Regions from separate parts of the Staphylococcus sp. SUC_1.2 genome, predicted to be linked through region 1. Evidence: riboswitches for the same ligand, from Rfam matches in the RefSeq annotation. Region 1 holds a riboswitch; the other holds the start of a gene.

Region 1 (7,787 bases):
AAAACAATTCATTTTTGAATTATATTGGTATCGTTATTCAAAATGAACTAAATAGAGGCATTAATTTACCTAATATTTTGATTAAAATACCATGTTATCAATATGACTTAATACAGTTTATTAAACAAGGTGAGAAAAATAATAAATTAGATATTGAGTTGAAAATGTATTGTCAAATATTAATTCAAAGACTCCAACAAACAGCTTTAAAACAGTCAAAAATTATCCAACCTATCGTATTTATATTCTTAGGAGCCTTTATAGTCAGCTTGTATCTAGTGATCATGTTACCCATGTTCCAACTTATGCAAAATATTAAGTAAAGTAAAATGGAGGTTTTTTATGAAAAAATTCAAAAATAAATTAAAAGCTTTTACTTTAATTGAGATGTTACTTGTACTATTAATAATTAGTGTTTTACTCATTCTTATTATTCCAAATATAGCTAAACAAATGGCACATATTCAATCAACAGGATGTGAAGCACAAGTGAAAATGGTCAATAGTCAAATTGAAGCTTATACTTTAAAACATAATAGAGTTCCTAATTCTATTGAGGACTTAATAACTGAAGGGTTTATAAAACAAGGGCAATCATCTTGTAAGTCTGGAGAAACTATCAGTATTAAAAATGGAGAAGCAGTTGCAGAGTAAGAATATTAAAGCATTCACTTTTATAGAGAGCCTGTTAATTATTTTGATTTTAACAATCTTACTTAATGCAACTTTAAGGGTAAATGTATTTAACAATATTTCTTTGTCAGACGATATAAAAGCAACACAATTTGTTAATCAATTAGAATATTTTAAATCTAAAGCGATGCGTGATCATCAATCTATTACATTGTTAATTCCAAAACATTCCTCAATTATAAAAGTAATAGAAGCACATGGTGGGCGGTACAACTACAATATTGAAGATGGAAAAATAGTTGAAGTTAAAAATTTAGAGAAAATTACTTTTAATAAAGAAGGAAGAATAAATCAGTTTGGCTCTTTAATATTGAAAATGAATCAACATCAATATAAGTTGATTATTAATATTGAAAAAGGAAGAATTAGATATTTTAAAATTTAAAGCAGTGTTACTCATCGATAGTTTATTTAGCTTGTATATATTCACTATTATAGTTTTTACTTTAATTCCAATACTAATCAGTTTAAATCATACATTAAAAAGAGAATACCAAATTATTGAAATTAAACAAACCATAATGAGTAGTATCAACCATTATGATAAAAAAACCATTTCAAAGGGTATAATTTTAGGTGATTATCATATTAAACTTTATTCCAATAAAATATGTGGACTTCACAAAGAAACTGAAATCGAATCATGCATTAAATATTAAATTAAAATCATTCACTTTAATAGAAATGTTAGTTTCATTATTTTTAGCAACAATGATGTTAACATTTTTTCCTCAATTAATTAAATTGACTCATTCCTATTTATACGAGTCATATAATAGTTATCAAACAGAATATGCTTTTTTTCAGACAAATATAACACAAATTATTTCGAAAAAGCATCATGCCCTTATAATTAAGGATAAACATACAATTATCATTGATAATGAATCGTCTAAAGATTATATAGAATTTAAAAACAACAAACTATTTTACAAAATTAATGGGAATGGCAATATCGTTTTACTAAATAATGTTATCAATGCAGAATTTCAAATTTTACCTTCTAACATCATAAAATTAAATCTAAAAATAGGTGATAAAAACGACTACTATGAAAAAAACTTATTTTTATAAAATGAAAGGATATATAAGTAGCTATACATTATTTATTCTTAGTATATATTTGATAATTATATCTACTTATTCTGCTCAATATAGTATAAAATTAAAAACAATACATAATATTCAAATATATTATGATAGTATAATAAGTGATAAACTTAAGAGAGGTGATTAGGATGACTTATTCTTATTTACCACTTATATTAACAGGCTTTATGGGTACTGGTAAAAGTACTATTGGCAAATATTTGGCTTCAAAATTACACTATTCATATATTGATTTAGATACATATATAGAAATGAAAGAATTTAAAACAATACCAGATATTTTTAATGAAATTGGTGAAAAAGGATTTCGTAAGTTAGAGTATAAATATTTAAATGATTGTATTGGTAAATACGATATTATATCAACGGGGGGAGGAATTATAGAAAACGATGATTCTATCTCACTTTTAAAAAATAAAACAGTTATTTGGTTAGATTGTGATATAGATATTATCTATAATAGAATTGCTAATGATCCACATAGACCAAATGCGAAAAACAAAAGTGAAAAACAATTAAAAGACTTGTATTTATCGAGAGTTTCAAGATATAATGAAATCGCATCCACAAAAGTAGATAGTAGTAAAACAATTGAATGTGTATATAAAGCAATTTTAAATCATATACCATGCGAATGATCAGTATTAGAGAGAATAACTTGAACTGATTCTATAGTTGTTTTGAAATTATGTCATGTTATCGCCGAAGGTGCAAGTAAACTACGAAACTCTCAGGCAAAAGGATAATACTGTTACGCAGTCCTGGATTTGTTATTTAGACAGGGTAGCTTCTGCTACTCTGCTTTTTTTATAAAAAAATAGGGGGTTTTTAAATGACAAACGAATTAAAAAAGACACCATTATATGAAACTTATGTAAATAGTGGTGCTAAAATAGTTGAATTCGGTGGGTGGGCTATGCCTGTTCAATTTACTAGTATTAAAGAAGAACATAACGCAGTTAGATACAAAGTAGGTATGTTCGATGTAAGTCATATGGGAGAAATTTTAATAGAAGGTGAAGATGCTAGTAAATTTGTTCAATATTTACTTTCAAATGATACTACTAATTTATCTGAAACTAAAGCTCAATATACAGCTTTATGTAATGATGAGGGTGGTATTATTGATGATTTAGTAACATATAAAATTGCTGATAACAAATACTTATTAATTGTTAATGCAGCCAATACTGATAAGGATTTCGAATGGATTCAAAAACATCAATCTAAATTTAATGCTACTGTAACAAATGTGTCTGAACAATATGGTCAATTAGCGGTTCAAGGCCCTCAAGCAAGAACTTTAGTAAGTGAACTTGTTGATGTTGATGTAAGTGAAATGAAGCCTTTTGAATTCAAACAAAATGTAACTATTTTTGGAAAAAATGTTATCTTATCTCAATCTGGATATACAGGTGAAGATGGTTTTGAAATTTATTGTAATTCAAATGATACAGTTGACATTTGGAATGGTTTTATTGATAAAGGCGTTGTACCTTGTGGTTTAGGTGCAAGAGATACACTTAGATTAGAAGCTGGTTTACCTCTTCATGGACAAGATCTCACTGAATCAATCACGCCTTATGAAGGTGGAATTGCTTTTGCTGCTAAACCTTTAATTGAAGATGAATTTATTGGTAAATCTGTTTTAAAAGATCAAAAAGAGAATGGATCAAAACGACGTACTGTAGGTTTAGAACTTATAGATAAAGGCATTGCAAGAACGGGTTATACAGTAATGAATCTTGACGGAAAAGAAATAGGTGAAATTACTTCAGGAACTCAATCACCTTCTTCAGGAAAATCAATTGCTATGGCTATTATTGATCGTGATGAATTTGAGTTAGGTAAAGAATTACTAGTTCAAGTTCGTAAAAGACAATTAAAAGCTAAAATTGTTAAGAAAAATCAAATCGAAAAATAACTAAGGGGTGTGCAGTGTGAGTCATCGTTATATACCATTAACTGATAAAGATAAAAAAGAAATGTTAGAAACAATTGGAGCAAATTCAATTACCGATCTCTTTGGAGATATTCCGAAAGATATTTTACTTAATAGAGATTTGAATATAGATAGTGCAGAAGCTGAAACTTCACTTTTAAGAAGATTGAATACTATTGCAAATAAAAATATTACTAAAGAAACACATGTGAGTTTTTTAGGTGCAGGAGTATATGATCATTACACACCTGCAGTAGTAGACGCCATGATTTCTCGTTCTGAATTTTATACTGCTTATACACCTTATCAACCTGAAATTTCTCAAGGTGAACTACAAGCAATTTTTGAATTCCAAACATTAATTTGTGAACTTACTCAAATGGATGTCGCAAATTCGTCTATGTATGATGGCATAACTAGCTTTGCCGAAGCTTGTATATTAGCTTTTAATCATACTAAAAAGAACAAAATTGTAGTATCTAAAGGTCTCCATTATCAGGCTCTACAAGTATTAAAAACGTATATTAAAGTAAGAAAAGAATTTGAAATTGTTGAAGTTGATTTAAATGGAACGATTACTGACCTAGAAAAATTAGAACAAGCAATTGATGATGATACTGCAGCAGTTGCTGTACAATATCCTAACTTCTATGGATCAATTGAAGATTTAGAAAAAATTCATTCTTATATTGAAAATAAAAAAGCGTTATTCATTGTTTATTCTAACCCATTAGCATTAGGCGTTTTAACACCTCCAGGCCAATTTGGAGCAGATATTGTTGTTGGTGATACACAACCATTTGGTATTCCTACTCAATTTGGCGGTCCTCATTGTGGTTACTTTGCTACTACTAAAAAGTTAATGCGTAAAGTTCCTGGCAGATTAGTAGGACAAACGCAAGATGATGAAGGTAATAGAGGGTTTGTTCTTACTTTACAAGCTCGTGAACAACATATTCGTCGTGATAAAGCCACATCAAATATTTGTTCAAATCAAGCATTGAATGCTTTAGCATCCTCAATTGCTATGTCAGCTCTTGGTAAACAAGGTATTTATGATATTGCGGTTCAAAACTTAGAACATGCTAATTATGCTAAAAATCAATTTAAAAACAACGGTTTTGAAGTCCTAGATGGTACATCTTTTAATGAATTTGTTGTTAAGTTTGATCAACCTATCAAAGATGTAAATAAAAAATTAGCAGAACATGGTTTCATCGGAGGCTTTGACTTAGGTGAAGCTTCATCAGACTTTGACAATCATATGTTAATTGCTGTTACTGAATTAAGAACGAAAGAAGAGATTGATACATTTGTTGAGAAAGCTGGTGAGCTAAATGGTAGTAAGTAAATCTAGTCCATTAATTTTTGAAAGATCTAGAGAAGGTAGATATGCATATTCTTTACCACAAAGTGATATTAAAACAGACTCTGTTGAAAGTATTTTAGATGATAAATTTATTCGTAAAAATAAAGCAGAGTTTCCTGAGGTGGCAGAATTAGATTTAGTACGTCATTACACGGAACTTTCGAATAAAAACTTTGGGGTAGATTCTGGATTTTATCCCTTAGGTTCTTGTACTATGAAATATAATCCAAAAATTAACGAAAAAGTTGCTCGTATTTCTGGATTTGCAGAATCTCATCCATTACAAGAGGAAGAACAAATTCAAGGTTCATTAGAAATTATTTATAGTTTACAAGAAGAACTAAAAGAAATTACAGGTATGGATGAAGTAACTCTACAACCAGCAGCAGGTGCTCATGGTGAGTGGACAGCTTTAATGATTTTTAAAGCATATCATATAAAAAATGGTGAGGGACATCGTAATGAAGTTATTGTTCCAGACTCTGCACATGGTACAAACCCTGCATCAGCTTCATTTGCCGGATTTAAATCAGTAACTGTTAAATCTAATGAACGCGGTGAAGTTGATATCGAAGACTTAAAGCGTGTCGTTAATGAAAATACTGCTGCTATTATGCTAACTAACCCAAATACTTTAGGTATCTTTGAGAAAAATATTATGGACATCCGTGAAATTGTTCATGAAGCAGGCGGGTTACTCTATTACGATGGAGCAAACTTAAATGCTATTATGGATAAAGTTCGTCCTGGAGACATGGGATTTGATGCTGTGCACCTAAACTTGCATAAAACATTCACAGGTCCTCATGGCGGTGGTGGCCCTGGTTCAGGCCCAGTCGGCGTAAAAAAAGAATTAGCAAGTTATTTACCAAAACCAATGGTGATTAAAGACGGTGATACATTTAAATATGATAATGATATTGAAAATTCAATCGGTCGAGTAAAACCATTTTATGGTAACTTTGGTATTTATTTAAGAGCTTATACGTATATTAGAACAATGGGTGCACAAGGATTAAAAGAAGTGTCTGAAGCAGCTGTCTTAAATGCGAACTACATTAAAGCTCGATTAAAAGATCGTTATGAAATCCCTTATGAACAATATTGTAAACATGAATTTGTCTTAAGTGGATCTAAACAAAAAGAATATGGTGTCCGTACTCTAGATATGGCAAAACGTTTACTAGATTTTGGCGTACATCCACCAACAATTTACTTCCCGCTAAATGTGGAAGAAGGTATGATGATTGAACCAACTGAAACTGAATCTAAAGAAACTTTAGACTACTTCATTGATGCAATGCTTCAAATTGCAGATGAAGTTGAAAGTGATCCTGATAAAGTATTAGAAGCACCTCATACAACTATCATTGATAGATTGGATGAAACAACTGCAGCCCGTAAACCAATTCTTAAATTTGAAGATTTACATCAAGAAAAACTTTAATATTGTAAATAATTTAATGAATGATTTAATTATCAGAAATAATAAAACTCTCAAGAAATTTCTTGAGAGTTTTATTTCTGATAATTATTTTTTAGTTTTAATTTTACCAGTCCATTTTTTATAGCCGCCTTTAAGCATGTATAAATCTTTATATCCATTTTTTTTCAAAATGCGAGCAGCACGATAACTGGCAATACCATTTGCATCACAAAGATATACAGGTTGATCTTTACGTAAACCTTGAAATCTTTGTCTAAACATAGATATTGGAATATTGCGAGCACCATTAATATGACCATAATCATAATCAACTTTTTCACGTACATCAATGACTTGAGCTTTTCTTAAACCTTTATGAAATTCGTTTTGATCTAGTTCAGTTACAGCTCGTCGATTAAGAAAGAAATTTCCAACCATGTAAAGGATTATTAAAACTATAATTATTAATGCTATAATCAAAGATACATTCATATTGCATCCTCCCTAATTAACCGTTATTATTAATTATAAAGGTGTTAGCTCAATTTATCAAAAATTTTTTATTGTTTCATATTTCTAATACATTCTAAAGTAACATTAACGTTGAATTTATATAAATTAAGTTGTGATTGGAGTTTTTTATATGACTGAAACATGGAATTTTATCAATACTGGAAGCCATGATCCTTATTATAATATGGCGATGGATGAAGCCTTATTAAATTTTGTTTCAAGAGGGGAAATTGATCCTGTAGTTAGATTTTATACTTGGAATCCTGCTACCTTATCTGTAGGTTATTTTCAAAGATTAAAAAAAGAAATTGATATCGATAAAGTGAAAGAAAAAGGATTTGGTTTAGTTCGCCGTCAAACTGGTGGTAGAGGCGTTCTACATGACAAAGAATTAACATATAGTGTTATCGTACCTGAATCTCATCCAAATATGCCTTCTACAATTACTGAAGCCTACCGTGTCATTTCAGAAGGACTTTTAGAAGGCTTTAAATTATTAGGATTTGATGCTTATTTTGCTATTCCACGTTCTAAAGAAGAGAGAGAAAAATTAAAACAACCAAGAAGTGCCGTTTGCTTTGATGCCCCAAGTTGGTATGAATTGGTCGTTGAAGGACGTAAAATTGCAGGTAGTGCACAAACACGTCAAAAGGGTGTTATTCTTCAACATGGGTCACTACTTCAAGATGTAGATGTAGACGAATTATTTGATATGTTTATTTTTAAGAATGATC
Region 2 (7,787 bases), on a different contig from region 1:
ACTTTAATATTCTTACCTCTATTACAACAATTAAATTTCAATTTACGTAATCAATACGAAATTTTAGATATGAAAAGTGCTATTATCACAAGCCAAAAACATTATAGTATTAAAGAATTAAAGAAGGGGATAACTATAGGAAAATATGAAATTAAAATTTATAAAAATACGATATGCAATAATAATAGTTTATCTAAGAATAAGGTCTGTGTTCAGCTCAGTAACTAAAGGATTTACATTTATAGAAATGCTAATATCCTTATTAATTACTATAATTATTTTAACTATAATACCCCATCTATTTCGTTTGACTGATACTTACTTAAGTGCGGCCTATGAATTTGACCAATTAGAATATTCATTTTTTCAATTGGACCTTAATAAAATGACCAATTCTAAAGCAATATCTTTAAAATTAATTGATGAACATTCAATTTTACTCAAACAACAAAATCAAAATAGTTTCATTAAATATCAAAATCATAAAATTATTTTTGTAAGTAACAATAGAGGAAATATTACACTACTAAATAATGTTTTAAATGCGAAGTTCATTTCCAATCATAAAGGAATTATAGGAGTGTTTCTAAGGATTGGAAGTAGGGAGAATTACTATGACAAATCACTTTACTTATAATTATAAAGGTTTTATAAGCATATATACTATGCTCATATTTATCATATATTTATCAATCATCTCTTTTTATACAACTCAATATAGTTTAAAATTGAAGACAATTCATAACATTAATAGTTATTATGATTTGAAGATAAATCAACTATTTGAAAAAGGGTGATGCTATTGAACAAAAAAAATTCGCCAATAATTCTTATCGGCTTTATGGGCACAGGTAAAAGTACTATTGGAGAATACTTATCATTAGAAAAACAATTAAGTTTCATAGATTTAGATGTATACATAGAAATAAAGGAAAATAAAACAATACCAGAAATCTTTGAAGAAGTTGGAGAAATCGGTTTTAGGAAGATAGAATATAACTATTTAACTGAATGCACAAAAAAATACGATGTTATTGCAACAGGTGGTGGCGTTATCGAATATATTGAATCACTAAATTATTTGAAACAGTATAAATACATTTTTTGGCTAGATTGTGACATAGATGTCATCGTTAAGAGAGTAACAAACGACAAACATAGACCAAATGCAATTGATAAATCCAAAAAACAGTTAAATAACTTGTATTTATCAAGGATTTCAAGATATAATGAAATCGCATTCATGAAAGTGAATAGTGATAAAACAATCAGAGAAATTTATAATGAGATTATAAATTATCTTACTTGCGGTTGATCAGTATTAGAGAGAATAAAAATATTGTACTTAAATTTAAGTACAATGATTTTTATCGCCGAAGGTGCAAGTTAACTACTAAACTCTCAGGCAAAAGGATAATACTGCTACGCATTCCTGGATTAAGTGTATAAACAGGGTAGCTATTTGCTACTCTGTTTTTTATAAAAATTATAGGGGGTTTTCTAATGACAAGCGAATTAAAAAAAACACCATTGTATCAAAATTATGTTGACAGTGGTGCAAAAATAGTAGAATTCGGTGGATGGGCAATGCCTGTTCAATTTACAAGTATCAAAGAAGAACATAATGCTGTTAGATATGAAGTAGGTATGTTCGATGTAAGCCATATGGGAGAAATCTCTATAAAAGGCAATGATGCAAGTAAATTTGTCCAATACTTACTTTCAAACGATACTAACAACCTTACTGATACTAAAGCTCAATATACTGCTTTATGTAACGAAGAAGGCGGTATTATTGATGACTTAGTAACATACAAAATTGGCGACAATGATTATCTATTAATTGTTAACGCTGCAAATACAGATAAAGATTTTGCTTGGGTACAAAAACATGCACCTAAATTTGATGTTGAAGTATCAAATGTATCTAATCAATTCGGTCAGTTAGCTGTTCAAGGTCCTAAAGCAAGAGATTTGGTAAGCGGGTTAGTTGATATAGATGTAAGTGAAATGAAACCATTTGATTTCCAACAAAACGTTACTCTATTTGGAAAAAATGTTATCTTATCTCAATCTGGTTATACAGGTGAAGACGGATTTGAAATCTATTGTGAAGCAAAAGACACAGTAGACATTTGGAACGGCTTCATTGAACATAATGTAGTTCCATGCGGTCTCGGTGCACGTGATACATTAAGATTAGAAGCTGGCCTACCATTACATGGTCAAGATTTAACAGAATCTATCACACCATATGAAGGCGGAATTGCTTTTGCTGCTAAACCACTGATTGAAGAAGACTTCATCGGTAAATCAGTGTTAAAAGACCAAAAAGAAAATGGTTCAGAACGTAGAACTGTTGGCTTAGAGTTACTTGATAAAGGTATTGCAAGAACTGGTTATCCTGTTTTAGACCTTGATGGTAATGAAATTGGGGAAGTTACTTCAGGAACACAAGCACCATCTTCAGGTAAATCAATCGCTATGGCAATTATTAAGCGAGATGAATTTGAAATGGGACGTGAATTATTAGTTCAAGTACGTAAAAGACAGCTTAAAGCTAAAATTGTTAAGAAAAACCAAATTGAAAAATAATTAAGGGGTGTGTATTGTGAGTCATCGTTATATACCATTAACTGAAAAAGATAAAAAAGAAATGCTAGATAAAATTGGCGCAAGTTCAATTAATGAATTGTTCGGAGATGTGCCTAAAGATATTTTATTAAATAGAGATTTAAATATTGCTAGTGGTGAAGCTGAAACTTCTTTATTAAGAAGACTTAATACAGTTGCAAATAAAAACGTAACTAAAGAAACTCATGCATCTTTCCTAGGTGCTGGCGTTTATGACCATTATGCTCCAGCTATTGTAGATGCAATGATTTCACGTTCTGAATTCTATACAGCATATACACCGTATCAACCAGAAATTTCACAAGGTGAATTACAAGCGATTTTTGAATTCCAAACATTGATTTGTGAATTAACAGATATGGATGTAGCTAACTCATCTATGTATGATGGTATTACTAGTTTTGCTGAAGCTTGTATCTTAGCATTCAATCATACTAAGAAAAATAAAATTGTAGTATCTAAAGGTCTTCATTATCAAGCACTTCAAGTGTTAAAAACTTACGTTAAAGTTAGAGAAGAATTTGAAATTGTTGAAGTTGATTTAGATGGAACAATTACAGACTTAGAAAAATTAGAACAGGCTGTAGACGATGAAACTGCTGCAGTAGCAGTTCAATATCCTAACTTCTATGGTTCAGTGGAAGACTTAGAAAAAATCCAATCATTTATTGAAGGCAAAAAAGCATTATTTATCGTTTATGCTAATCCATTAGCATTAGGCCTATTGACACCTCCAGGTTCATTTGGTGCTGATATTGTAGTAGGAGACACACAACCATTTGGTATACCAACACAATTTGGTGGACCACACTGTGGTTATTTCGCAACTACAAAAAAATTAATGCGTAAAGTGCCTGGTAGATTAGTAGGACAAACACAAGATGATGAAGGTAACCGTGGATTCGTTCTAACTTTACAAGCCCGTGAACAACATATTCGTCGTGATAAAGCCACTTCTAATATCTGTTCAAACCAAGCATTAAACGCACTTGCATCATCAATTGCTATGTCAGCTCTTGGTAAACAAGGTATTTACGACATTGCAGTTCAAAACTTAGAACACGCAAATTATGCTAAAAATCAATTTAAAGACAATGGTTTTGAAGTGCTTGATGGTACTTCATTCAATGAATTTGTTGTCAAATTCGATCAACCAATCAAAGATATAAATAAAAAATTAGCAGAACATGGATTTATTGGAGGCTTTGATTTAGGTGAAGCCTCAGCAGATTTCGAAAATCATATGTTAATTGCTGTTACTGAATTAAGAACTAAAGATGAAATTGATACATTTGTTAAGAAAGCTGGTGAGCTAAATGGTAGTAAGTAAGTCAAGTCCATTAATTTTTGAAAGATCTAGAGAAGGTAGATATGCATACTCATTACCTCAAAGCGATATAAAAACAGATTCAGTTGAAAGTATTCTTGATGATAAATTTATTCGTAAAAATAAAGCAGAGTTTCCTGAAGTTGCAGAATTAGATTTAGTTCGTCATTATACTGAATTATCAAATAAAAACTTTGGTGTAGATTCAGGGTTTTATCCACTCGGATCATGTACTATGAAATATAATCCTAAAATCAATGAAAAAGTTGCTCGCATACCTGGATTTGCAGAGTCACATCCTTTACAAGAAGAAGAGCAAGTTCAAGGTTCTTTAGAAATTGTGTATAGTTTACAAGAAGAACTTAAAGAAATTACTGGTATGGATGAAGTTACATTACAACCAGCTGCAGGTGCTCATGGTGAGTGGACTGCTTTAATGATTTTCAAAGCGTATCACTTAGATAATGGTGAAGGTCATCGTGATGAAGTTATTGTTCCTGACTCAGCTCATGGTACAAACCCTGCATCTGCGTCGTTTGCTGGTTTTAAAGCTGTTACAGTTAAATCAAATGAACGTGGTGAAGTTGATATTGAAGACTTAAAACGCGTTGTTAATGAAAATACTGCTGCAATTATGTTAACTAATCCTAACACTTTAGGTATTTTCGAGAAAAACATCATGGAAATCCGTGAAATTGTACATGAAGCAGGCGGATTATTATACTATGACGGTGCAAACTTAAATGCCATTATGGATAAAGTACGTCCTGGAGATATGGGATTTGATGCGGTTCATTTAAACTTACACAAAACATTCACTGGTCCTCACGGTGGCGGTGGTCCAGGTTCAGGTCCAGTTGGTGTAAAAAAAGAATTAGCTAGTTATTTACCAAAACCAATGGTAATCAAAGATGGAGATACTTTTAAATACGATAATGATATTAAAAACTCAATTGGACGTGTAAAACCATTCTACGGTAATTTTGGTATTTACTTAAGAGCATACACATATATAAGAACTATGGGTGCTGAAGGTTTAAGAGAGGTTTCTGAAGCAGCAGTTCTTAATGCTAATTATATTAAAGCTAGCTTAAAAGACCACTATGAAATTCCATATGAGCAATATTGTAAACATGAATTCGTATTAAGTGGTTCTAAACAAAAAGAACATGGAGTCCGTACCTTAGATATGGCAAAACGTTTATTAGACTTTGGTGTTCATCCACCAACAATTTATTTCCCACTTAACGTTGAGGAAGGTATGATGATTGAACCAACTGAAACAGAATCTAAAGAAACGTTAGATTACTTTATCGATGCTATGATTCAAATTGCTGAAGAAGCTAAAAATGATCCAGATAAAGTATTAGAAGCACCACATAGTACAATAATTGATAGATTAGATGAAACTACCGCAGCGCGTAAACCTGTTTTAAAATTTGATAATCTACATGAAGAAAAAGAATAATTTAAAACTTTGACCCTGTAACCAATTTAATTGATTACAGGGTCTTCCCTATTTTAAACTTAAGTGAAATATTTTATGTTTATTCTATTTTTAGAAAACGTTTCTAAATGATTTTCACATAAATAATTAAAAAACTCTTAAAGAACATCTTTAAGAGTTAGTAAGCAGACAAGAGATTATTTTTTAGTTTTAATCTTACCTGTCCATTTTTTGTATCCACCTTTTAACATATAAATATCTTTATAGCCATTTTTTTTAAGGATACGTGCTGCACGATACCCTGCGACACCGTTTGCATCACAAAGATAAATAGGTTGATCTTTACGTAAACCTTGATATCTTTGACTAAACATTGATATTGGAATGTTACGAGCGCCATTAATATGTCCGTAATCATAGTCTACTTTCTCACGAACATCAATCACTTGAGCTTTTCTTAAACCTTTGTGAAATTCATTCTGCTCAAGTTCAGTGACTGCTCGTTTATTCATAAACCAATTTCCAAGCATATATAAAATAATTATGACTATAATAGCTAAAGCTATAATCAAAGATACATTCATATTGCATCCTCCCTAATTAACCGATATTATAATTATAAGGCTGTTAGCTAAATTTATCAAAATTTTTTATTGGCTATTTTTATCAAAGATTTATATGTAAAATTTAATATTTTTCTATAGATAATTATATGTTGTGATTGGAGATTATTTTATGACAGAGACATGGAATTTTATAAATACAGGAAGCCATGATCCATATTATAATATGGCAATGGATGAAGCACTCTTAAACTTCGTATCAAGAGGGGAAATTGACCCTGTTGTCAGATTTTACACTTGGAATCCTGCAACGTTATCTGTAGGGTATTTTCAAAGATTAAAGAAAGAAATTGACATTGATAAAGTTAATGAAAAAGGATTTGGATTAGTAAGAAGACAAACTGGTGGTAGAGGGGTTCTTCATGATAAAGAATTAACATATAGTGTTATTGTTTCGGAAGAACATCCTAATATGCCTTCTACCGTAACTGAAGCATATCGTGTCATTTCAGAAGGATTACTTGAAGGATTTAAATTATTAGGTTTTGAAGCATATTTTGCGATTCCACGTTCCAAAGAAGAACGAGAAAAATTAAAACAACCTCGAAGTGCTGTTTGTTTTGATGCACCTAGTTGGTATGAATTAGTTGTTGAAGGTAGAAAAATTGCAGGAAGCGCTCAAACTAGACAAAAAGGCGTTATTTTACAACATGGTTCCTTATTACAAGATGTTAACGTTGATGAGCTTTTCGATATGTTCATTTTTAAAAATGATCGTCTAAAAGATAAGATGAAAAAAGCGTTTGTTGATAAAGCTGTAGCGATTAATGATATTTCTGATAGACATATATCAATTGAAGAAATGGAAAAAGCATTTGAAGAAGGATTTAAAAAGGGGTTAAACATAGAATTCAAACCACTTACTTTATCAGATGAACAAATAAAAGAAGTAAAAGAATTAGAAGAAAAATATCGTTCTGATGAATGGTTATATAAAAAATAAAAAATCATAGGATGGCTAATATTTGGTCATCCTATGATTTTTTTTATTTTCTATTTCTCTTTTTATATTTTCTTGCTGCTCTTCTATATTTACGTTGATCTTCAGTTAAGAAAAAGAAATAGTATATTAAATAAATAATTAACGCAATGATTAAAAAGGTGAAAATCGTTTTAGCAAAAGACATCATAAATACATTTAAATTCAAAATCAAGCCAATTGCAGCAATTAAAATTACTAAATAAAACAATATATTTTTCAAATCAAAAACTCCTATTATGAATTGTTAGACATGTTCACTTGAGATAGTTTAGTCTTGCCTTTATTCAACTTATTCGTATTATTATTTTCATATCCGCTCTTAATATCTTTAAATGCCGATTGTAACTCTTTGTTAATTTGTCTAATATTTTTATCTTCATTTTTATTTGCACTAGATAAATCTTTTTTAGTCACGGCACCCTTATACTTACCATAAGCATCATCAATACCATTAGCAATAGTATTTAATTTTTCAAGATTTTGCTTTTTGTCTTCTTTCTTATTTTTAGACAAATCCAACTGATTATAATTACTAATAACTTTAGTAATATCTTGATAATATTTAGACGAAGCATCTAAAAATTTAGCTTCTTTATTATTATCAACTGTTTTGGAAACATTTTTTTTATCTTTATTAAGAGCCTCAACTTGTGCTTTTTGATTACTTATATCTTGATTTAGCTGTTGAATATCTAACTTCAAGTTATGGTTTTGATCTCTTAATTTGGTTGTCTTATCTTCCAATGGTCCTAAATTTTGAGAGCCACAACCAAC

Evidence for each region. Region 1 has a riboswitch for glycine ahead of gcvT (glycine cleavage system aminomethyltransferase GcvT). Riboswitches for the same ligand answer to the same signal wherever they lie in the genome.
Region 2: it holds a riboswitch for glycine, as region 1 does, so the genes downstream of both, gcvT (glycine cleavage system aminomethyltransferase GcvT) here and gcvT (glycine cleavage system aminomethyltransferase GcvT) in region 1, are expected to answer to the same signal.

The regions. Positions count from the first base shown of each region.
Region 1 covers NZ_JANJPM010000001.1:45,800-53,586, reverse strand. The annotation lists gene comGB (competence type IV pilus assembly protein ComGB) at 1-323, shown strand, start outside; gene comGC (competence type IV pilus major pilin ComGC) at 343-654, shown strand; gene comGD (competence type IV pilus minor pilin ComGD) at 632-1,078, shown strand; gene NR218_RS00270 (type IV pilus minor pilin ComGF family protein) at 1,306-1,767, shown strand; gene NR218_RS00265 (shikimate kinase) at 1,932-2,441, shown strand; glycine riboswitch at 2,438-2,559, shown strand; gene gcvT (glycine cleavage system aminomethyltransferase GcvT) at 2,636-3,727, shown strand; gene gcvPA (aminomethyl-transferring glycine dehydrogenase subunit GcvPA) at 3,744-5,096, shown strand; gene gcvPB (aminomethyl-transferring glycine dehydrogenase subunit GcvPB) at 5,083-6,561, shown strand; gene NR218_RS00245 (rhodanese-like domain-containing protein) at 6,646-7,032, opposite strand; gene NR218_RS00240 (lipoate--protein ligase family protein) at 7,184-7,787, shown strand, end outside.
Region 2 covers NZ_JANJPM010000018.1:1,326-9,112, forward strand. The annotation lists gene NR218_RS12735 (prepilin-type N-terminal cleavage/methylation domain-containing protein) at 146-637, shown strand; gene NR218_RS07380 (shikimate kinase) at 797-1,315, shown strand; glycine riboswitch at 1,312-1,427, shown strand; gene gcvT (glycine cleavage system aminomethyltransferase GcvT) at 1,504-2,595, shown strand; gene gcvPA (aminomethyl-transferring glycine dehydrogenase subunit GcvPA) at 2,612-3,964, shown strand; gene gcvPB (aminomethyl-transferring glycine dehydrogenase subunit GcvPB) at 3,951-5,429, shown strand; gene NR218_RS07400 (rhodanese-like domain-containing protein) at 5,606-5,992, opposite strand; gene NR218_RS07405 (lipoate--protein ligase family protein) at 6,144-6,974, shown strand; gene NR218_RS07410 (SA1362 family protein) at 7,018-7,233, opposite strand; gene NR218_RS07415 (hypothetical protein) at 7,248-7,787, opposite strand, start outside.